DNA from 3 places in the Specibacter sp. BI4 genome. Region 3 is predicted to be linked to each of the others. Evidence: riboswitches for the same ligand, from Rfam matches in the RefSeq annotation. Region 3 holds a riboswitch; each other region holds the start of a gene.
The links. Region 3 has a riboswitch for S-adenosylmethionine ahead of AC1L6K_RS07625 (aminotransferase class V-fold PLP-dependent enzyme). Riboswitches for the same ligand answer to the same signal wherever they lie in the genome.

Region 1: it holds a riboswitch for S-adenosylmethionine, as region 3 does, so the genes downstream of both, AC1L6K_RS01620 (DUF1737 domain-containing protein) here and AC1L6K_RS07625 (aminotransferase class V-fold PLP-dependent enzyme) in region 3, are expected to answer to the same signal.
Region 2: it holds a riboswitch for S-adenosylmethionine, as region 3 does, so the genes downstream of both, AC1L6K_RS00780 (OsmC family protein) here and AC1L6K_RS07625 (aminotransferase class V-fold PLP-dependent enzyme) in region 3, are expected to answer to the same signal.

What each region holds. Positions count from the first base shown of each region.
Region 1 is NZ_CM155265.1:333,787-340,671, reverse strand. It holds gene AC1L6K_RS01645 (LacI family DNA-binding transcriptional regulator) at 1-168, opposite strand, end outside; gene AC1L6K_RS01640 (UDP-N-acetylglucosamine 1-carboxyvinyltransferase) at 417-1,949, shown strand; gene AC1L6K_RS01635 (hypothetical protein) at 2,082-2,537, shown strand; gene AC1L6K_RS01630 (O-succinylhomoserine sulfhydrylase) at 2,530-3,741, opposite strand; gene AC1L6K_RS01625 (rhodanese-like domain-containing protein) at 3,850-4,242, opposite strand; gene AC1L6K_RS01620 (DUF1737 domain-containing protein) at 4,239-4,499, opposite strand; SAM riboswitch class IV at 4,604-4,724, opposite strand; gene AC1L6K_RS01615 (alanine--tRNA ligase-related protein) at 4,862-6,283, opposite strand; gene AC1L6K_RS01610 (bifunctional lysylphosphatidylglycerol flippase/synthetase MprF) at 6,535-6,885, shown strand, end outside.
Region 2 is NZ_CM155265.1:139,467-146,351, reverse strand. It holds gene AC1L6K_RS00790 (SDR family NAD(P)-dependent oxidoreductase) at 1-441, shown strand, start outside; gene AC1L6K_RS00785 (ABC-F family ATP-binding cassette domain-containing protein) at 558-2,195, opposite strand; SAM riboswitch class IV at 2,329-2,444, shown strand; gene AC1L6K_RS00780 (OsmC family protein) at 2,480-3,019, shown strand; gene AC1L6K_RS00775 (NADPH-dependent F420 reductase) at 3,043-3,708, opposite strand; gene AC1L6K_RS00770 (hypothetical protein) at 3,705-3,875, opposite strand; gene AC1L6K_RS00765 (MarR family winged helix-turn-helix transcriptional regulator) at 4,001-4,519, shown strand; gene AC1L6K_RS00760 (LacI family DNA-binding transcriptional regulator) at 4,529-5,545, opposite strand; gene AC1L6K_RS00755 (sugar ABC transporter substrate-binding protein) at 5,843-6,885, shown strand, end outside.
Region 3 is NZ_CM155265.1:1,637,125-1,644,009, forward strand. It holds gene AC1L6K_RS07610 (metal-dependent transcriptional regulator) at 1-248, opposite strand, end outside; gene AC1L6K_RS07615 (Nramp family divalent metal transporter) at 265-1,521, opposite strand; gene AC1L6K_RS07620 (class I SAM-dependent methyltransferase) at 1,671-2,441, opposite strand; gene AC1L6K_RS07625 (aminotransferase class V-fold PLP-dependent enzyme) at 2,638-4,068, opposite strand; SAM riboswitch class IV at 4,110-4,223, opposite strand; gene hisN (histidinol-phosphatase) at 4,384-5,199, opposite strand; gene rsgA (ribosome small subunit-dependent GTPase A) at 5,603-6,721, opposite strand; gene aroA (3-phosphoshikimate 1-carboxyvinyltransferase) at 6,725-6,885, opposite strand, start outside.

The DNA of each region.
Region 1 (6,885 bases), 1.3 Mb from region 3:
GGCCACGGCATTGGGCGTGTAATTAAGGTCCTTGGCTGCCGCCAGGATGAGCAGCTGCTTGTCCTTGGCAATGTTGCCATCGGCGCGGCCGTTCAGGACAAAGCTCACCGCACTGCGGGAGACGCCCGCGCGGTCGGCAACGTCCTGGGAAGTGGACTTGCGTGCCATGGGGCCTCCTAAATCGTGTGAGGCCAGCTTATCGCCTGAACCACGGGCCCGGGTTTCGGACCGAGAACTGCGGCGTGGTTGCCCGCGGGGCCGCCCGGGCGCGATACCCTAGAGTGAGCAGTGGCCGGCAAGTATTTAGCCCATCGAATTTATTGCATGAAACGGCTAATATTTAGATATTTATTATGGAATTGCCGAAACGGTCACATAAGTGCCAGGAAATATGCATCCTGTGATATAAAAGTCTTATGACTCAAGTTGCTGCAGAAACCGTTGGCGTATTGGTGCGAGATGCACGCAATGAAAAAGGCTGGACCCAGGGCGAATTGGCCACCCATTTGGGAACAAGCCAAAGCGCAGTCGCCCGGATGGAACAAGGCAAACAAAACCTGAGCCTGAAGATGATCCAGCGGATGGAAGCGCTGCTCGAAGCCAACCTCTTCAGCGTGGGCGCTGCGGCCAAGAACGCCGTCACGCACCTGCGGGTGCACGGCGGCCGCGAACTTTCCGGCAGCGTTGAGGTCAACACCAGCAAAAACGCAGGCGTCGCGCTGCTCTGTGCGAGCCTGCTGAACCGCGGAACCACCATCTTGCGCCGGCTGGCCCGCATTGAAGAAGTCAACCGCATCGTGGAGCTGCTGACGTCCATCGGCGTCGAGTGCACCTGGCTTGACGAATCCGACCTCTTGATCCGCCGCCCGGCGGTGCTTGACCTGGCCGCCATGGACATTGCCGCAGCCAAGCGCACCCGCAGTGTCATCATGCTGCTCGGCCCCCTCCTTGACGAGGAAAACCCCTACCGCATCCCCTACGCCGGCGGCTGCGACCTTGGCACGCGCACCGTGGAGCCGCACATGCAGGCCCTGCGCGAGTTTGGCCTCACAGTGAATGCCCACGACGGTTTTTACCAGGTGCAGGCACCCTTGAGCGACACCGTGGACAGGACCTTTGTGCTGACGGAACGCGGCGACACCGTCACCGAGAACGCCATCATGGCCGCTGCGCACCGCGAAAGCACAACCGTCATCCGCAACGCCAGCCCCAACTACATGGTGCAGGACCTGTGCTTCTACCTCCAGGGATTGGGTATCCGTGTGGAGGGCGTGGGCTCCACGACGCTGACCATCACCGGCAAGGCCCGCATCGACGTTGACATTGAATACGCGCCCTCCGAAGACCCCATCGAGGCCATGTCCCTGATCACCGCCGGCATCGTGACCAGGTCCAAGGTGACTGTCAAGCGCGTGCCCATCGAGTTCATGGAAATTGAGTTGAAGGTGCTGGAGCAGATGGGCTTCCGCTACCTCAAGTCCGCCGAGTACATGGCCCGCAACGGCCAGACCCGGCTCGTGGACATCACCACCTTGCCCTCCGAGTTGAAGGCCGCCCCGGACAAGATCCACCCCATGCCGTTCCCGGGCCTGAACATCGACAACCTGCCGTTCTTCGCCGTCATTGCTTCCTGCTCCGAGGGCACCACGCTCATCCACGACTGGGTGTATGAGGGCCGCGCCATCTACCTGACGGAGCTGAACCGCCTCGGCGCCGGCGTTCGGCTGCTGGATCCGCACCGCATCGACATCAAGGGCCCCACAGCCTGGCGTGCCGCCGAGATCGGCTGCCCACCCGCGCTGCGCCCGGCTGCCTGCATCCTGCTGGCCATGCTCGCCGCCAAGGGCACCAGCGAACTGCGCAACATCTACGTCATCGAGCGCGGCTACGAAGATCTGGCCGAGCGCCTGAACACGATCGGCGCCGAGATCGAGTACTTCCAGGACTGACTGTTCCCGCATCCGCGCCGTCCCCATTGAAAAGGGACGGCGTTCGCGGTTAAAGCGGGTTCGCGGACGCCCGCCGATTGCGCAAACGCCGTCCTTTTTCGCGGCGGGCACATTCCGCGTAGGCTCGGCAGCATGTTTCCTTGGACAAAACGCGATACCGCGGCCCCACTTCCGCCCGCCACCATCCCGCGGGACGGCGGCATCCCGTGGCAGGGGGCGGGGCTGACGGCCACCGATGTGGACCTGCCGCGCGGACGCAAGGGCGCCAAGCTGATGCACTGCGTGCAGCTGACGACCGGCGCCCACGCCGTGACCATGCTGCACGCGGAAATTCTTGAGCTGCTCAATGAACGGGTCGATGTCGTCGACCCGATGGGGGCCCACTCGAGTCTCTTCCTGTGCAACGCGGCAGGGGTTGATGCGGCGGCAACTGCCGGAAAGCCCTCCGAGGCTGGCACATGGATGGCAGCATTCCCCGCTGACGCGCTGGCACTGATGGTTGTCCCCGTGAGCGAGCCGCCAGCCGCCGTCATGTCCGGCTCCGACGTGGCCAGCTTCACCGCATGGGTGCGCAAGCTCACTAAATAGCGGCCAGGGCCCTGCCCAGGTCCGTCTTCAAATCGTCCACATCCTCCAGGCCCACTGAGAGGCGCAGGAAACCGTCGGAGAGCCCAATCGCGGCACGTGCATCCGGGCCCATGGCGCGGTGTGTCGTGGTGGCCGGGTGCGTGATGAGCGACTTGGTGTCGCCGAGGTTGTTTGAAATGTCGATGATTTGGAGGGCATTCAACAATGAAAACGCCGCGTCCTTGGTGGTCCCGCCGGCAGGTTCCGCCAGTTCAAAGGTCAACACCGTGCCGCCTGCTTTCATCTGCTTTTTCGCCAGCTCATGCTGCGGGTGCGAGGGCAGAAGCGGGTACAGCACGCGGCTGACCTGCGGCTGGGCTTCCAGGAACTCGCCCAGGGCCAGTGCGCTGTTGCACGAATGCGTCACGCGCAGGTTCATGGTTTCCAGCCCCTTGGTCAGCACCCAGGCGTTGAACGCCGACAACGCGGGCCCTGTATGGCGCATCAGATTCTTGACGGGGCCCTCGATGAACTCCTTCGTGCCCAGGATGGCACCGCCCAACACCCGGCCCTGCCCGTCAATGTGCTTGGTGCCCGAGTACACAACAATGTCGGCACCAAAGTCACCGCAGCGCTGCAGCAGCGGTGTCGCGAACACGTTGTCCGCCACCACCTGTGCACCTGCGGCGTGGGCGAGGTCGCACACAGCCTGCACGTCAATGATTTCCTGCATCGGGTTCGACGGGGACTCAAAAAACACTGCCGTGGTGGGCACTCTCAGGGCCTCGCGCCATTGCGCCAGGTCGGGTCCGTCAACAAACACCGTCTCAACACCCCAGCGGGGCAGCAGTTCGTTCAGGATGACAAAGCAGGAACCAAACAAGGAGCGCGAGGCAACCACCCTGTCCCCGGCAGCCAGCAAGGCACCCAGCGCGGTGAACACGGCGGACATGCCAGACGCCGTCGCAAAGCACGCCTCCTTGCCCTCCAGCAGCCGCAGCCGTTCCTGGAAGGTGGCGACCGACGGGTTTCCGTAGCGCGAATAGACAAAGCGGTCCACCTCGCCCGTGAATGCCTGCTCGGCGGCTTCGGCGGAGTCATACACAAAGCCGGAGTTCAAAAAGAGGGCTTCGGAAGTTTCCTGGAAATGGGTGCGGTCAAGTCCGCCGCGCACGGCCTGGGTGTCTTCGGCCCAGACGGCTGCGTGCTCGTTAAAGTTGCTCAATTGCTGTTCCCTTGGCTTTCGCTGATGGTCTCGTGTGCCTGGCACGCGTGTGAAGTACGACGGCGGCCCAAGCGTCCGGCTGTTCGCCCGCCCATGTTTGTGGCTGGGTCAGTGCCAGGGCAGTTTGCGGTTTTTCCACCCGTTGACGACCCTGTCGCCATAGCCGTCGGGTATGCCTTCGAAGCCTTCAAGGACGTTGTAGGCCGTGTAGCCGGCTGCTGTTGCGGCCTCGGCCGCGGCAATGGAGCGCGCCCCGGAACGGCACAGCACCACAAGCTCCTTGTCGGCGGGCACAACGGCCTGCAGCTCGGCCAGGAACCGCAGGTTGTTTGTGCCGTTGGCCAGATTCCACTGAATGAAGACGGGCTCAGTGTTCAGCGAGGAGATGTCGGGGACGCCGATGTGCGCCCATTCACCCTCGGTGCGCACATCAAGCAGGACTGCCCCGGCCGCCACGTGGTCCCACGCCGCTGCGGGGGCCAGGTCGCCTGCGTAGCTCATGCGATGCCCTCGCCGTCGAACTCGAGCTGGGCATCGAGATCATCCGCGGCCGTGGCCACCGCGGCGTCGCTTGTGGCAACAGCCTGCGGGAGGATGACCGCCTGGGCGCAGGTGACGCTGCTGCCGTTGAATGTGACAGCGGGCCCGCCATGCAAAACATAACCCTCCGCCAGGGCTGCAGAAATGCGCTCACAGAACGAGCGGTCGTCGGGGCCGGTGATGAGCCGATAGGCCAAGGGGGATGCGTCCGCGGACATGGTGTCTCCTCAGTGCAGGTGGCCGAGACTGCAAGCGGGAGCTGGTGGCGGTGCTGCAAAGCCCGGTTCTCAATGCCGGAGAACCTGCTTTAAGTGCCGCAGGGGGTTCACGCTTGCAAACATCAGCCGTGGGAAGCTGGGTTTGCCGAGTATTCACCTGAGGCACCCCGCCGGAAAGAGGGTTGCCGGCCAGCAAGTCAGGGCTTGGCGCTGGCGCTCATTACTCCTCTGCAAACTAACACAGGAAACATGGAGGCGGGGAAAATCCGGGCTCCAATGTGGCGGAAGATGACGCGGAAGCAAGGCCCCTTGAGCACCTGCCGACGTGGGCCCGGCCATCAGCTCCCCGGCGCGCGACTCAACTATTTGACCCCCAGTGTGTCGGTCTTTTGCGAGCGTTCGCGTTGTTGGGACAGGAGAAGGTCAAACTCCTCCCGCCAGACCGGCGACACATCCAGGGCCTGGGAAACGGCTTCTTCATGGCTGAGTTCAACCGGGAATCCGTAGGTGTCCGACAAGGTAAAGAAGGCGTGGCCGCCCAGCTGCCCCTCGGCGGAAAAGTGCCGCAGTTCCCGCAGCCCCTTGGCCAGGGTGCGGCGGAAGGAGCGCTCCTCTTTGCTGAGGACTGTTTCGATCTCCTGCTGCCGGTCGGCCAGTTCGGGGTAGGCATCCCCGTACATGGACACCACCACGGGCACGAGAGCGCCCAGGAAGTTCTTTTCCACACCCAGCCCGTGGGCGAACCGCATGGCCCGCCGCAGCAAGCGCCGCATGACATAGCCCTGCAGCTTGTTGCTTGGGCGCACACCGTCATTGGCCAGGAAAACTGCACCGCGGGCATGGTCGGCAATGATGCGCAACTCTGTCTGGTGTGCTTCGTAGGAGGTGCCCGTCAGTTCTTCCAGCCGCGCCACCAGGGGCCACAGCAGGCTGGTCCTGAAGACATCGGGACTGTCGATCGCCGCGGCGGCAATCCTTTCCAGCCCGCCGCCAAAGTCAACCTGGTGCCGCGCCAGTCTGACGAATCCTTCCTTCTTGTGCTGGTATTCCATGAACACCGAGTTGCCGATTTCCAGGAACTGTCCGCCATCGGAGTTTTGGTGTGAACAGGCGCCGTAGGCGGTGTCATGCTTCACATCGGGGAAAAAGTAGAACACCTCCGTGTCCGGGCCGCAGGGATCACCGATTGGCGTTCCATCCGGGGATCCGCCACGGGACCACCAGTTTTTGTCGCCATAAAAGGCAATGCGTGCGCCCTGGTTTCCCACGGCGTTGCCGTGTTCCTCCGTACCCAAGTCCACCCGGTCGGCACTGACGCCGGCCGCGAGGAAGAGCCGTTCCCAAATGTCAGCGCTTTCGTTGTCGCGCGGTATGTCCCGGTCCGGGTCCCCGCCAAACACGCTGACAAAGATGCGGTCCGGGTCCAGTCCCACCACCACGGTCAGGAAGTGCCACAACGCCGGGATCTGCTCTTCCTTGAAGTAGGCCCCCAAACTCCAATTGCCCAGCATTTCAAAGAATGTGGTGTGCCGGTTGTCGCCAACTTCCTCCATGTCCTGGGACCGCAGGCAGGTCTGGCTGTCCGCGAGCCTGTTTCCCGAGGGATGGTCGGCGCCCAAAAGATACGGCAGCAACGGCTGCATCCCGCTGCCTGTGAAAAGCGTGGTGGGATCGTTGCGGGGAACCAGCTCGGCCCGTTCCAGCACCGCATGGCCGGATCCGGCCTGGTGCTCCAGAAAGAGGCGACGAATGTCCGAGGTTGTCAACGGTGCGGTGGCAGCCATTGGGTTCCTTTCGCTGGTTCCAGCAAGCAGGGCCCGACGAATTGTGGGGCGGTATCCGCTGCCGGTCTTCGCCGTGTTCCCGCACGCGGCGTGCCGGCTCAGGGGAGTGTATGCCATGTTTCCACGTTGATCCGGCTGTGGCCAGTGTTTGGGGAACGTCGGTCCAGGTCTGTTTATGGGGCAGGCGTTGTGCTTTTATTGGATTAGTCCACGGATCCACAAAATCCCGGCGACGAGACAAGGGACAAGAGATGATCAGCGAACCAGCTGTTGCCAGCAAATCCAAGTCGAAATTATCCGGAGCCGTCTTGTTTTTGCGGAAGTCGCCGGCAACGGCTGCGCTCCTGTTGCTGGTTGTCGTGGCAACGGCAGCCACGGGTGCGTTGACCGGGGGCATGTCCGAGGATGTGCTGGCTGCGATCGGCATCAATCTGGACGACGTGATGGCAACCTGGTGGACACTGCTGGTGAGTGCCTTCTTCGCTGGTTCGTGGCCGGGACTGATCGTGCTTTTCGTTGTCATCGCCATCGGCGTTGGCATTGCCGAACGGACGATCGGCACGTGGCGGGCGGTGTTGATGTTCCTGTTGGGGCATGTGGTC
Region 2 (6,885 bases), 1.5 Mb from region 3:
ATCAAGGGCGTCTACTACTCGTACCAGTCGGCTGCCCGCCGATTCATCGCACAGGGCACGGGCGGGAAGATCATTGCCGCAGCATCCATCGTGGCCTTCAGGCCGTTCCCGGTGCTGGCGTCCTACTCGGCGACCAAGTGGGCGGTCCGCGGACTGACCCAGGCTGCGGCCATGGAGTTTGCCAAGCACAACATCACTGTCAACGCCTACGCGCCTGGCGTTGTGGGCACAGCCATGTGGGACCTCATCGACGAAAAGCTCACCGAGCGGGACGGCACCCCCCGCGGCAGCGCCCTGCAGGCACAGGTGGACAACATCCTTGCCGGCCGGGTCTCGGAGCCGGAGGACGTCGCCAAGCTGGTGTCATTCCTGTCCGGCCCGGATTCAGACCACATGACCGGCCAGACGGTCCTCATCGACGGGGGCATCAACTTCTCCTGATCGGAAAAGACGCGTCCGTGGTGTCCGTGGCAACGCCGGCCGCCACGGACGCCGGCTTCATCGCACCCTGACAACCGGCCCTGCCAATCATCGCCGGGCAGCATCCGGAGCGTCGCTTACAGCTCCGCCACCTGGCCGTCCTGCACTGACCAGCGGGTGTCGAGTCGTATGTTTTCCAGCAGCCGGCGGTCGTGGGTGACCAGCAGCAGCGTTCCCTCGTAGTTCTCGAGCGCTTCCTCAAGCTGCTCAATCGCCGGCAGGTCAAGGTGGTTCGTTGGTTCATCGAGCACCAGTACATTCACCCCGCGGGCCTGCAGCAGCGCCAGTGATGCGCGGGTGCGTTCGCCGGGGGAGAGGGCGCCCACGGGGCTCGTCACCTGGTCCGCCTTCAGGCCGAATTTGGCCAGCAGGGTGCGGACCTCGCCCTGGTTCAGCTCCGGTACCAGGGACTCGAAGGCGTCGCCCAGGGGCGTGCCCTCCGGGAACTGGCTGCGCGCCTGGTCGATCTCGCCGATGGCGACGTTGGCGCCCAGGGAGGCCACGCCGTCGCCCGGGTCGGTGCGGCCCAGCAATAGGCGCAAGAGGGTGGACTTGCCGGCGCCGTTCGGGCCCGTGATGCCGATGCGCTCGCCGGCGTTGACCTGCAGCGAGACCGGCCCCAGTGTAAAGCCGCCCTGCCGCACCACCGCCGCATTCAGGGTGGAGACCACTGTGCTGGAGCGCGGGGCTGCGCCGATGCTGAACTGCAGCGCCCATTCCTTGCGGGGTTCTTCAACCTCATCGAGCCGTGCGATGCGGGACTCCATCTGGCGCACCTTTTGGGCCTGCTTTTCGGAGGATTCAGAGCTGGCCTTGCGGCGGAGCTTGTCGTTGTCGGGGGCCTTCTTCATGGCGTTGCGCACACCCTGCGAACTCCATTCACGCTGCGTCCGGGCGCGTCCCACCAGGTCGGCCTTCTTGTCGGCAAACTCGTCGTAGGCCTCTCGGGCGTGGCGCTTGGCGATGGCGCGCTCCTCGAGGAAGGAGTCGTAGCCGCCGTCGTACACGGCCACCTTGTTCTGCGCCAGGTCCAGCTCCACCACGGAGGTGATGGTGCGGGCCAGGAACTCGCGGTCATGCGAGACCAGGACGACGCCGCCGCGCAGCCCCTTCACGAATTCCTCCAGCCGGGCCAGTCCTGCCAGGTCGAGATCGTTGGTGGGCTCGTCCAGAAGAACGACGTCGAACCGGCTCAGCAGGAGCGCGGCCAACGCCACCCGGGCGGCCTGCCCGCCGGACAGCCCCGTCATGGGGGCGTCGGGGCTCAATTCCAGGCCCAGATCGGCGAGCGTTGCCGGGATGCGTTCGTCGAGGTCGGCGGCGCCGCATGCCAGCCAGTGGTCAAGGGCTGCGGCGTACTTGTCGTCGTCGGCGGAGTTGCCGGAGCCCAGCGCCTCGGCCGAGCGTTCCATGTCCCCGGTGGCCTGTGTGCAGCCGGTGCGCCGGCCGATGTACGCGGCGATGGACTCGCCGTCGATCCGCTCATGCTCCTGCGGCAGCCATCCTACGAAGGCGTCCTGGGGTGCGGTGCTGACGCTGCCGCCCTGCGGTGTGGCTGCCCCGGCCAGGATGCTCAAAAGTGTTGACTTGCCGGCGCCGTTGGCTCCGACCACGCCGATCACGTCGCCCGGTGCGACTGTGAAGGAGAGGTCGGTGAACAAGGTGCGGTGTGCGTGGCCTCCGGAGAGGTCCTTTGCGACAAGTATTGCGCTCATGCCTCCATCTTAAGTTGCTTCGGTGTGTCCGCCTGACGGCAGGGAAGGGGTAGGCCGCCGTCGTGCCGGGATTGTTGCCGCATGTGACGAATATCTTGAGGCAGGCGCCGGGGCCCGGCAGGCTGGTGGACAGAATCAAGAGTTTCGAGCGAAGGCCCTGGCTGCTCGATCGGCAACCCTCCACACCATAGTGGGGTGCCCCAGGTGAGGATTCGACGCCCGGCGCCTGCCGTGGCGTAAGTATGGCGGGGTGCACGGCGCCCGTCTTTACGCGAAGGAACATCATGACTGAAACAGCACTTATTGACGACGCCGCCCAGCGTTCCGCGCGCCTCGGCGAGGCCGGAGCGGCCTGGGCCCAGCGGATCGGCGCCGACGCGGACAACGCGAAGCTTACCTACAAGGTGGCAGGCGTTGGCGTGGGCTCGGTGGCCACGCGCATCAGCGCCGGCAAGCACCAGTTCACCGTGGACGAGCCCGCCGCACTGGCCGGTGACGACACGGCTGCCAGCCCGGTCGAGTACGCGCTGGCCGCGGTCATCTCCTGCCAGGTGGTGGTGTACCGGCTGTACGCCGAGCAGCTGGGCATCAAGATCGACGACATCACGATCCATGCCGAGGGCGACCTTGACGTGCGCGGACTGTTCGGCATAGACGAAACCGTCCGCCCGGGATTCAGCGACATCCGGCTGGCGGTCAACATCACGGGCCCGGAAACGCAGGAACGCTATGTCGAACTCGCCCGCACGGTGGAGGCGCACTGCCCCGTGCAGGACCTGTTCAGCAACTCCACCCCGTTCAGCACGGTGATCACCAAGGTCTGAGTCCGCCCCGGTTCAGGGGCGGATCAGCGCGCCGCGGTGAGCTCGCCGAGGCCGGCCAGGTGCGCGGCCAACTCCGCCGCCAAATCGGCCGTGCCGTAGGCGCCGGTGAAGATGGGCGTCCCCGGTTCGAAGGCTGTCCCGTTGGCGAGTGCTCCGGCGTCGACGGCGTCAAAACCCAGCCGTTCAATGAACTCCAGGACCAAGGCACGGGTTGCCTCGTGGTCCGTGGCAACCGCCAGTGCGCGCCTGCCCGCCGTGCCGGCCGCCCGCGCGTCGAGCTCCAGCTCGTGGTAGCCGATATGGTTTAGTGACTTCGCCAAGTGGGCTCCCGGGATGTGCGCCAAGACCATTTCGGAGCTCGACGGCGCATCCGCCAGCTCGGGCATGTCACCGTTGGTGTCGTGCCAGAAGTTCATGGTGTCCAGCACGTGCTTGCCGGCCAGCGCGGCCGGATCCAGGGTGCGGAACTTGTGCAGCGGGACGGACAGGACCACCAGGTCGGCCTGGGCCATGGCCTCCCCGGCCGTGACGGCGGTGGCCCCGGGGGCCATGACGGACACGATCAGGGAAATGTCCTTTGGGTCCCCGGAAGCCGCGATCAGCACACGGTACCCGGCCTTCAACGCCTGCCGGGCAACACCCGTGCCGACCTTCCCTGCCCCGAGAATGCCAATGGTTTGTGTAGTCATGCTGCGGACTCCTTGGTGTTGGTGGTGCTCGTTTTAAGTTCGGCGTCGATCAGAGGCTTGACCTCGGTGCCGAAAAGTTCAATGGATTTCAGGACGCCTCTTTGCGGCACCGACGCGGGTGCCCGTTGCGGGTTCCACCTGTACGACGCCAAAACCATAAGCGCCAAGTTCCATCGATGCTCCTCAAGTTCGCATGACGCAACCGCCACATCATAAATATATGTGGTTACACAGATCATCTTACTCAAATATGATCTGTTGTAAAGCGTGTCGGTCGGTTATGATGGATGTCATGAGCAACAGCACCGCAACGGAAACCCCCGCCATTGACTCCCGCGATGACTTTGGCTGGACGCTGGGCGTCCTGGTGCGCAACTATCAAAACGCCTCGACGGCGGCCATGGGTGAGTTCCCGCATGGCCCGCGGGGCTACCAGGTTCTTGTGGCGGTGGTGCGGGGGGAGCAGCCCAACCAGTTGGCGCTGGCCCAGCACCTGGGCATCGACAGGACCGTCATGACCTACTTGATCGATGACTTCGTCAAGGCCGGCATGGTGGAACGGCAGCTCAATCCCGCCGACCGGAGGGCCCGCATTGTTGTTGCCACGGACACCGGCCGCGCGGAGCTGGAAAAATTGCAGCAGGGTGTCATCGAAGCCGAGAGCTCCGTCCTTGGTGCGCTCGGCACCGAGGAACGTGAGGTTTTCCGCTCGCTGCTGCGCCGCGTGGCGTGCGACGCGCCGGTAGTTTCCGGGCACGACCTTGGGGCCTGTGAGGCCGTGGAGGAAATGCTGGGCATCGCCCGGAAGTAGCGGCCCTGTTCAGGCCTTCCTGCCGCGCGCCTTGCCCATGGTGGCGCCCGCAGAATAAGTGCACCCGATCAGCAGTTGCGGCAGCGGGTTGTCCTTCTTGTCGATCTGGTCAATCAGCGCGTTCACACCCAGCCGGCCAAGCTCATCGGCGGGGGAAATAAGGACCGCCATTTCCGGTTCAGACATGCTGGCCGTGTCCAGCGTCGAGGCCAGGGCCAGCACGGAAATGTCCTGTGGCAGGCGGTAGCCGGCTTGCTGGAGCCCTGCGACAAAGCCCGGGCCGGCATGTTCATTCATCATTAAAACGCCCGTGGCGTTCGGGTGGTTGGCGGCGAGCTCCGTTGCCAGTGCGCGACCTCCTGCCGACGACTGCAGCCCGCTCATGATGGCTCCGGACAGCCCGCGCTGGGCCGTGACTTCGCCAAACGCCTTGCGGGTCCTGGCCACCGGCCCGTACCCGCCGAGCATTTGGTTGCCGACCCCGCCGTCGACCAGCACCAGGTCCGTGTGGCCCAGTGCGGTCAGGCGGTCGATGGCGTTTTCCACGGCGGATTCAAAGTCAACGTCCACAAAGGGAATTCCTGTGGTGTCCCGGGTTCGGCCGATCAGGGCGAAGGGGATGTTGCTTCCGGACAGCTCGGCCACTCGGGGGTCATCAAGCTGGACCTCCATGAGCACCACGCCGTCCACCAGGCCCGACGACGTCAGCTCCGTGACGGCCTCGGCGTCGTTGCTCATCGGCCACAGCACCAGGTTATAGCCGCGCAGCCTTGCCTGGTCCGCGGCACTGGTGAAAAATCGCACCGACGTGGGTGAAAAACGGTGCTGCAGGGCTGGGTACAAGAGCGCCAGCACGTGCGTACGGCCCCTGGCCAGGGCGCTGCCGACGGCGTTTCGGCGATACCCGAGGTCCTTCATCGCCTGTTCCACCTTGGTGCGGGTCTTGGGTGAGACCGGCTTTGAATTGTTGATGGTGAAAGAAACTGTCGCCAACGACACCTTGGCCAAATTGGCCACGTCCTGCATGGTTGCCACGGTGCTCCTCCCTGTTTGCTCCTGAACAAAGCTGCCTCACCCAACATTAGTCATATCCTGCGTCACGTACGACATAAAGTAAAGCGCTTTATTTTTCCCTTGACAAGATGGCCCCGGCGCGGGCATGATCAATGTCACAGCCGCAAGTAAAGCGCTTTACTGTTCGTTTGTCCGGGACGTCACGGGGCAGCCGGCGGCACAGTCCCTTGGGCATTCAGTAGCCAGCGCCGCCGGGCCCGATCGAAGCGCTTCGACCACTGCATTACCACAACGAGCAAAGGAGCTACCGTGAAGATTCCAGCAAAGACCCGCATGACCAAGATCTTGGCCATCGCAGCCATCGCACCCTTCGTCCTGACAGCCTGCGGAGGCGGGGGCAACAGCGCCTCCGGCGACGCGTCCACCCTGACCCTCATGGACTACTACAACAATGATCCGGACAAGGCCCTGATCCAGACGGCCATTGACAAGTGTGCAAGTGAGATCGGTGTCACCATCACCCGTGAAGTGGTGCCCGGCAAGGACCTGATTCAAAAGGTGTTGCAGAAATCCTCCTCAAAGACCCTGCCCGACATCTTGATGCTGGACAATCCCGACCTGCAGGAGATTGCCTCCACCGGCGGCCTGGCCCCGCTCAGCGACTTCAGCGTGGACACCTCCGGTTTCGCGCAGGGCATGCTCGACGCCGGAACGTTCGAGGGGGAGGTCTACGGGCTGGCACCCACAGCCAACACCCTGGGACTCTTCTACAACAAGAAAATCCTGGCCGACGCCGGGCTGACGCCGCCCACAACCTGGGACGAACTCAAGGCAACGGCCGCGGCGCTGACCCACGACAGCCAGTTCGGGGTCGCCTTCTCCGCCATTGCCACGTATGAGGGCGCCTGGCAGTTCCTGCCGTTCATGTGGACCAACGGCGGCAGCGAGACAGCGTTGGATTCCACGGAAAACAAGGAAGCCCTGCAGCTGTGGAAAGACCTCGTCGACAGCGGGGCTGCTTCCCAGAGCGTCATCAACTGGGGCCAGGGTGACGTCAAGGACCAGTTCATGTCGGGCAAGGCAGCCATGATGATCAATGGGCCGTGGCAGATCCCCGCCCTTAACGCCGAAACCTCCTTGGAATGGGGTTCGGTGCAGGTGCCCGTGAACAAGGCCGGCCAGACACCGATCGCACCCCTGGGCGGCGAGGTGTGGACCATCCCGCAGACCGGCGACTCGGCCAAGCAAGCCAAGGCTGCGGAATTCATCAGCTGCTTCACCGCCGATGACACCCAGCTGTCCCTGAGCACGGACCGCTACACGGTGCCGACGAAGCCTGAGCTGGCGCAGGA
Region 3 (6,885 bases):
CTGTGGCGGCGCACCATCGACAATGCCAGCGACAGGCCCTGCCCGGTCAGATGGATGGGGCTGTAGGGCTGGTGGTCGACGAGGCCCTGGTCCTTGAGTTTGCGCACCATCTCCGACACCGATGAATTCGCGACGCCGAGGCGGGTGGCCAGGGCGGAGGAGGTGATGGGCTTGTCCTGCCATTCCGTGTAGGCATAGATGACCTTGACATAGTCTTCGATGCTGGAGGAGGTGGCGGTTTGTTTCACCCTCCAAGCCTACCCGTTAGCCCTGCCCGGTGAAGGTCAGCCACAGCAGCACGGCATTCAAGGCGACGATGAGCGCCACGCTGACGAGGGCAGCCAGCCGCAGTGCCAGGCCGTCGCGGTGCTCACCCATGAGCTTCCTGCTTGCCGTCAGGCGCAAAAGCGGGATGAGGGCGAACGGGATGCCGAAGCTGAGCACGATTTGGCTCACGATCAACGCCCAGGTCGGGTCAATGCCCACTGACAGCAGGATGATTGCCGGTATGAGGCTGACCAGGCGCCGGGCCTGCAGCGGGATCCGCACCTTGAGCAGGCCGTTCATGATGGTGGCCCCGGCATAGGCACCCACCGAGGTGGAAGCGAGCCCCGAGGCCAGCAAGCCAATGGCGAAGACGACGCCGATCACCGGCCCCAGGCTGTTGACGATGGCCGTGTGGGCGCCCTCGATGCTGTCGGTTCCTGAGATCCCGCCCAGGGTTGAGGCGGCCAGCAGGAGCATGCCAATGTTGACGGCGCCGGCCAGGATGAGGGCCAGCACCACGTCAACGCGGGTGGCCTTGATGATCCTGCGCAGCCCTGCCGGGGTGCTGCGGGCGTCGGGGTGCCTGTCCTTGGCCAGTTGGGAGTGCAGGTAGATGGCGTGTGGCATCACTGTTGCGCCCAGCATCCCGGCCGCGAGCATGACACTGCCTGAGCCGTCGAAACGGGGGATGAGCCCGGAGGCCACGCCCGCGGGGTCGGGCGGGCTGAGCACCAGCCCGGCAAGGAAACCGATCGTGATGATGACGAGCAGGAAGACGATGATGCGCTCGAAGTGCCGTTGGCCGTGACGGTTTTGGACTGTGAGCAGGGCCATGGAGACCAGGCCCACGATCAGGCCGCCCACCGGAAGCGGCAGCTGAAACAGCAAATGGAGCGCGATGGCCCCGCCGACCACCTCGGCCAGGTCCGTCGCCATGGCGACGAGTTCCGCCTGTACCCAGTAGAGGCGCCGGCTGCGTGTCTTGAATCGTTCGCCCAAAATTTCAGGGAGCGACTTGCCCGTCACCACGCCCAGCTTGGCTGACTGGTACTGAACGAGCATGGCCATGACGTTGGCCGCCACCAGGACCCACACCAGAAGGTAGCCGTAGCTGGCGCCCGAGGTGAGGTTGGCTGCAACATTGCCGGGGTCGACATAGGCAATGGCGGCCACGAAGGCTGGGCCCAGCAGAAACAGCAGGCCGCCGCGCGGTTGGCGCAGCGGCTTTTTCCCGGTCGTGGCAGTCTCGAGCACAATGCAACCCTTCGATGTACCTAAATGAAATATTTAGGTATGCCGAAATCATAAGCTGTTTGGGGTGTGGTTGTCGAGGAGCGGGTTCTCGAGGTGCCGTTGTCCAGGTGCCGGGCGCCTAGGTGCCGGGCGGCCTCCGTCGGGGCGCCCTACAGCTTCCGGGTGCGCCAGGTCTGGGTCACATAGGGAAGTTGAAGTTCCGTGCCGGGGACGTGGCCCAAATGCTCGAACAGGTACCACCGCAGATTGGCCATGACCTTGGCGCGGACCTGCTCCGAGGCCTTGAGGTAGTAGCTGCGTGACTTGGCGAGCTCCATGACCTCCTCGGGCGTCAGCGTTTGGTCCCATCGGGTGTTGTGGGGCTCGGCGGGGGCGAATTCCGGGCCGAGGGTGGGGCGGAAGTCCGGCTTGTGGACATCTCCGGCGTGCATGATCCGGGCCAGCCTGTGCACCCAGGGGAGTCCGACGTCGAGCTGGTTCCAGACCAGCCCGAGCGTGCCTTCGGGGCGGAGCACGCGCGCAATCTCGGTGCTGGCCGTGAGGGGATCGCACCAGTGCCAGGCCTGGGCCACGACGGCAAGGTCCATGCAGGAATCGGCCAGTTCGAGGTTTTCGGCCGTGCCCACCACCGGGGTGGCATGCGGGACGGCGTGGGCAAGCTGTCCCAGCATGTCGGCTGAGGGGTCGACGGCGGTGATGGTCCAGCCGCGCCCGGCCAGCAATTGGGTGTACTTGCCCGTTCCGGCGCCCACGTCGAGGACGTCATGGAGGGGGTGCGCGGCGGTTTCGGTCAGCCAGTCAAGGGATTCACGCGGGTAGCCGGGGCGGACCTTGTGGTAGTGGCCGCCGCCCTCCAGGAAGGCTGCGGCCATGTGTTGGCGCCGTTCCGCGTCGAAGACCGGTCCGCCGGTGCCAGCCATGTTCGCTCCTGAGGTGTTGTCCGGTGGTGCCGTCCAACTTTACCCTCTACCGACGCTCGCGCAGATATGGTCAACTTTCCAAGGACCCTCGCGCAGATACGGGGGCATATTTCCCAACGCTCGCTCGGTGCCTGGCCTCAGCGGGCTGATCAGAGAGCGAGCGTTTACTGAAACCGCCCCAGATGTGAGCGAGCGTCTACCGGTCTGTGGTGCAGGGGGCTGCACCGGCAGTGCCCGGGGTGTTTGGTGCCCAGTCGGGGTAGGCGCGGTTGTCGTCGGCGGGGACCCAGCGGCCGGCGTCGACCACGTAGTCCCAGCCCAGCCCGTTCCGGAGCAGTGTGCTGATGCCCTCAAGCAGGCGCTGGGCGTCCTCGAGGCGGGAACCGACCCCAAAGCTGGCACGCAGCGAACCCGCCGGCAGCCCCAAGCGGTTCAGCAGCGGATGGGCGCAGAACTTGCCGTCGCGGACGCCCACGCCGTGTTCGGCCGACAGGTATGCGGCGACAAGTCCGGCGTCGTACCCGGTGACGGAGAAGTTCACGACGCCGATGCTCCCGCAGCCAGGGTGGCTGTCGGCGTCGCTGAACAGCGTGTGGACGGTTGCGCCGTCGAGCTCGGACAGCCCGGCAACCAGGTGCCGGCGCAGGAGTTGTTCGTGGGTGTGCCAGTCGTTGGCGTCGAGGGCGGCCAAGGCTGTGGCGGCCTTGGCCAGTGTGGCCGCGCCGAGCACGTTGGGGGAGCCTGCCTCGTGGCGGGCCGGGCCCTCGGCCCAGCGGGTCGACTCGAGCCTGACGTCCTTGACGGCGCCGCCGCCGGCCAAGTGGGGCGTGCCGGCGTCGAGCCAGTCGGGGCGGCCCACGAGGACCCCTGCGCCGAAGGGGGCGTAGAGCTTGTGGCCCGAAAAGGCCAGGTAGTCGATGCCGCTGGCGGAGAGGTCGATCCGGCGGTGCGGTGCCAGCTGGGCCGCATCCACGACGATGCGCGCGCCGTAGCGGTGTGCCAGGGCGGCCAGCTCGTGCACGGGAAGCACCTCGCCCGTGACATTTGAGGCGCCCGTGACGGCCAGGAGCAGCACATTGCCGGCGCGCAGCTGGGTTTCGACCCGTGCCAGGGTGGCCGCGATGGAGTCGGCTGCGACCACCGATCGGTGCGGCAGGGCCTGCCACGGCAGCAGGTTCGCGTGGTGCTCGATGTCCAGGTAGAGCACCTCGCCGTGGACGTTGGCGCGGCCCTCAACATAGCCCTGCTGCTTCAGGATGCTCCCCACGCACCCGGCCAAGAGGTTGAGTGAATCTGTCGTGTTGCGGGTGAAAATGACAGTGTCGTCGGGGCGGGCGCCTACAAACTCCGCCACAATCCGCCGCGCGTTTTCATACACCGACGTGCTGACCTGGGAGGCGAAGCCGGCGCCGCGGTGCACGCTGGCGTAGTACGGCAGCACCTCGTTCAGGTGTGCCGCCACTTCTTCAATGGCGGGGGCCGACGCTGCATAGTCAAGATTGGCGTACCTCACGTGCCCACCCTGGATCAGCGGGGCGGGCAGGTCCTGGCCCACAACCGGAAGCAAGGGGCGGCTGGCGAGGGAGTTTTCCTCCAGCTGTGTGGTCTCAAGCAGGGCGTTGCTCATGAGTGTTTCCTTCGACGGAAGGACGCTTGGGGGTGCCAAGGAGTCCGCGCTTGCCATGACCGTTCCGGCCTGGCCAGGTCGTCACCCGGGGCACCCCGCCGCGAAAGGAGGGTTGCCGGCCAGCAAACCGGGGTTTAGCACTGGCACTCGTGACCTATGCCCAAAAGAGTAGCCCAAGAATACCGGCGGCGCATTTGTTACGTTGCATAACGGGCGTCCGTGTTCCGCCCGAAGCAGTCCCGCGCCAGGCGGGCAAAAAGAACGACGGCGGGAGGCCGCCGTCGTTCTTAACTCACCTGTACTTCTTGGTTGGGGTCAGCCCAGCAGGTCATCCCAGTTGGGGTTCAGGCGGTGCAGCACCTCTGTGTGCAGGATGGAGTTGGTGGCCAGGGCGTTGCCGCCGAAGGGGCCGTCGGCGCCCTCGAGCGAGGTGAAGCGGCCGCCGGCCTCGGTGACGATCGGGACGAGCGCTGCCATGTCGTACAGGTTCAGTTCGGGCTCGCAGGCAATGTCAACGCTGCCCTCGGCGACCATGCAGTAGGACCAGAAGTCCCCGTAGGCCCGGGTGCGCCAGACGTCGTCGGTGAGGGCGATGAACTCGTCCCGGTTGCCCCGATCGGCCCAGCCGCTCAGCGATGAATAGGACATGGAGGCGTCCTTGAGTTCGGCGACGTTTGAGACGCGGATGCGGGTGGCTGCCGCGAGCGACTTGCCCATGTAGGCGCCGGTTCCCTGGGCAGCCCACCAGCGCTTGCCCAGTGCCGGCGCGCTGACCAGGCCCACGACAGGGACGCCTTCATCGACGAGGGCGATCAGTGTGGCCCAGACGGGGACGCCGCGGACAAAGTTTTTGGTGCCGTCGATCGGGTCGATGATCCAGCGGCGTGAACCGTGTCCGCTGCTGCCGAACTCCTCACCCAGCACGGCGTCGCGCGGGCGGACCCGGGCCAGCTGGCTGCGGATGGACTCCTCGGCGGACTTGTCGGCGTCCGTCACGGGGGTCAGGTCGGGCTTGGTTTCAACTCCCAGGTCAAGGGCTTTGAAGCGGGACATGGTCAGTGAGTCGACACTGTCGGCCAGGACATGGGCCAGGCGGAGATCATCGTTGTACGTCTGGGGTTCGATCGTCATACGCTTCACGCTATCGCGATTTAGTGCAAACACCTGTCAGCGCCACTTTCGTGGACTCATACGCACAACTCGGGCGCAGTGGCGTGTATGCGTTCACGCGCCAAAACCTATACGCACAACTCGCCGTGAGCCGTGCGTATAAGCGCTTATGCGCACAACTCGCCGTGAACCGTGCGTATAAGTTCACGGTGCCGCGGGCAGGCGGCCAATTGTCCCAATCTGCGCAAAACTCATGGCTCGCGTGCCGCATAACACTGTTGTGCGGCACGCTGGAGGGCTGGCTTTGCGCAGATTGGGACAGCTGCGGGCAGATGGGTGTGCGGGTGGGTGGGCGAGCGCGGTGGATGGGCCCACGCCGGCAGGGTTCCCTGGCCGAGGAACGAGGTGAGGGGGCCGGTGGGGACTACTCGATGATGCCCAGTTCCTTCGCTTCGGCGCGGCCTTCGGTTCTGTCGCTGGTGCCCAGCAGGCGGCGCAGCGACGCAAGGCGGGCCGGTCCGGCGTCGCCCGCATGCCCGGCCGCCACATAGGGGTCCAGCCCACAATTCACGGCCACGCTGTCGTGCTTGCAGCCGCGTTCGCAGTCGTCGGTTCCCGGCTGCAGGTCGGGGAAGGCCTGGAGTATCCTGTCGGCGTTCACATGGGCCAGGCCAAACGACCGGATGCCGGGGGTGTCAATGATCCACGACCCGGGCAGGCCGTCCTGCAACTGCAGGGCCAGTGCGGACGAAGAGGTGTGGCGCCCGCGGCCCGTCACGGCGTTGACGCCGCCCGTGGCTCGCTGTGAACCCGTCAGGGCATTGACCATGGTCGACTTGCCCACACCCGAATGCCCCACCATGACACTGACCTTGCCATCAAGGTAGCCGTGCAGCTGCTCCACCGCACCTCCGGCCAGCAGGGCGGAGTCGCCGTCGTCACTGCGGGCGTCGATGCCGGAAGCGCCGTCAGTGGCCGTGCGGCTGATGATGACTGTCATGTCGAGGTGCTCATAGTTGGCAAGGAGTTCGGCTGGATCCTTGATGTCGGTCTTGGTGATCAGCAGCAGGGGAGCGATGCCGGAGTCGTAGGCGGCGACCAGTGCCCTGTCGATGAACCCGGTGCGGGGTTCGGGGTTGGCTGCTGCGACGACGATGACCAATTGATCGGCGTTGGCCACCACCACCCGTTCCACGGGGTCGGTGTCATCGGCGCTGCGGCGCAGCAGCGTGCGGCGCTCTTCAACCCGGACCAGGCGGGCCAAGGTGTCGGGCTTGCCCGTCACATCGCCCACGAGTGCCACAAAGTCGCCGGCCACCACGGGATTGCGCCGCAATTCCCTGGCACGGGCGGCAATCAAGGTGCGTTCGGTGGGCAGGTTCTCGTCCACGATGGCCGTGTACCGGCCGCGGTCCACCGTGATGATCCTGCCGATGACGGCGTCCTCATAGGCGGGCCGGTCCTTGGTGCGCGGCCGGCTGCCCTTCTTGTTGGCCCTGACGCGGACGTCTGATTCGTCCCAGTTGCTGTAGTCCCGTGCCATCCCCTAAGCCTCGGCTTCAACCGCCGCTGTGGCAGCGGCCGCTGTGCCAACAGCGGTCTGCGACACCATGGCCGCCCACATGGCTGGGAAGTCGGGCATGGTCTTGGCGGTGGTGGCGATGTTTTCAACCTCGACGCCGGGCACCGCAAGCCCGATGATGGCTC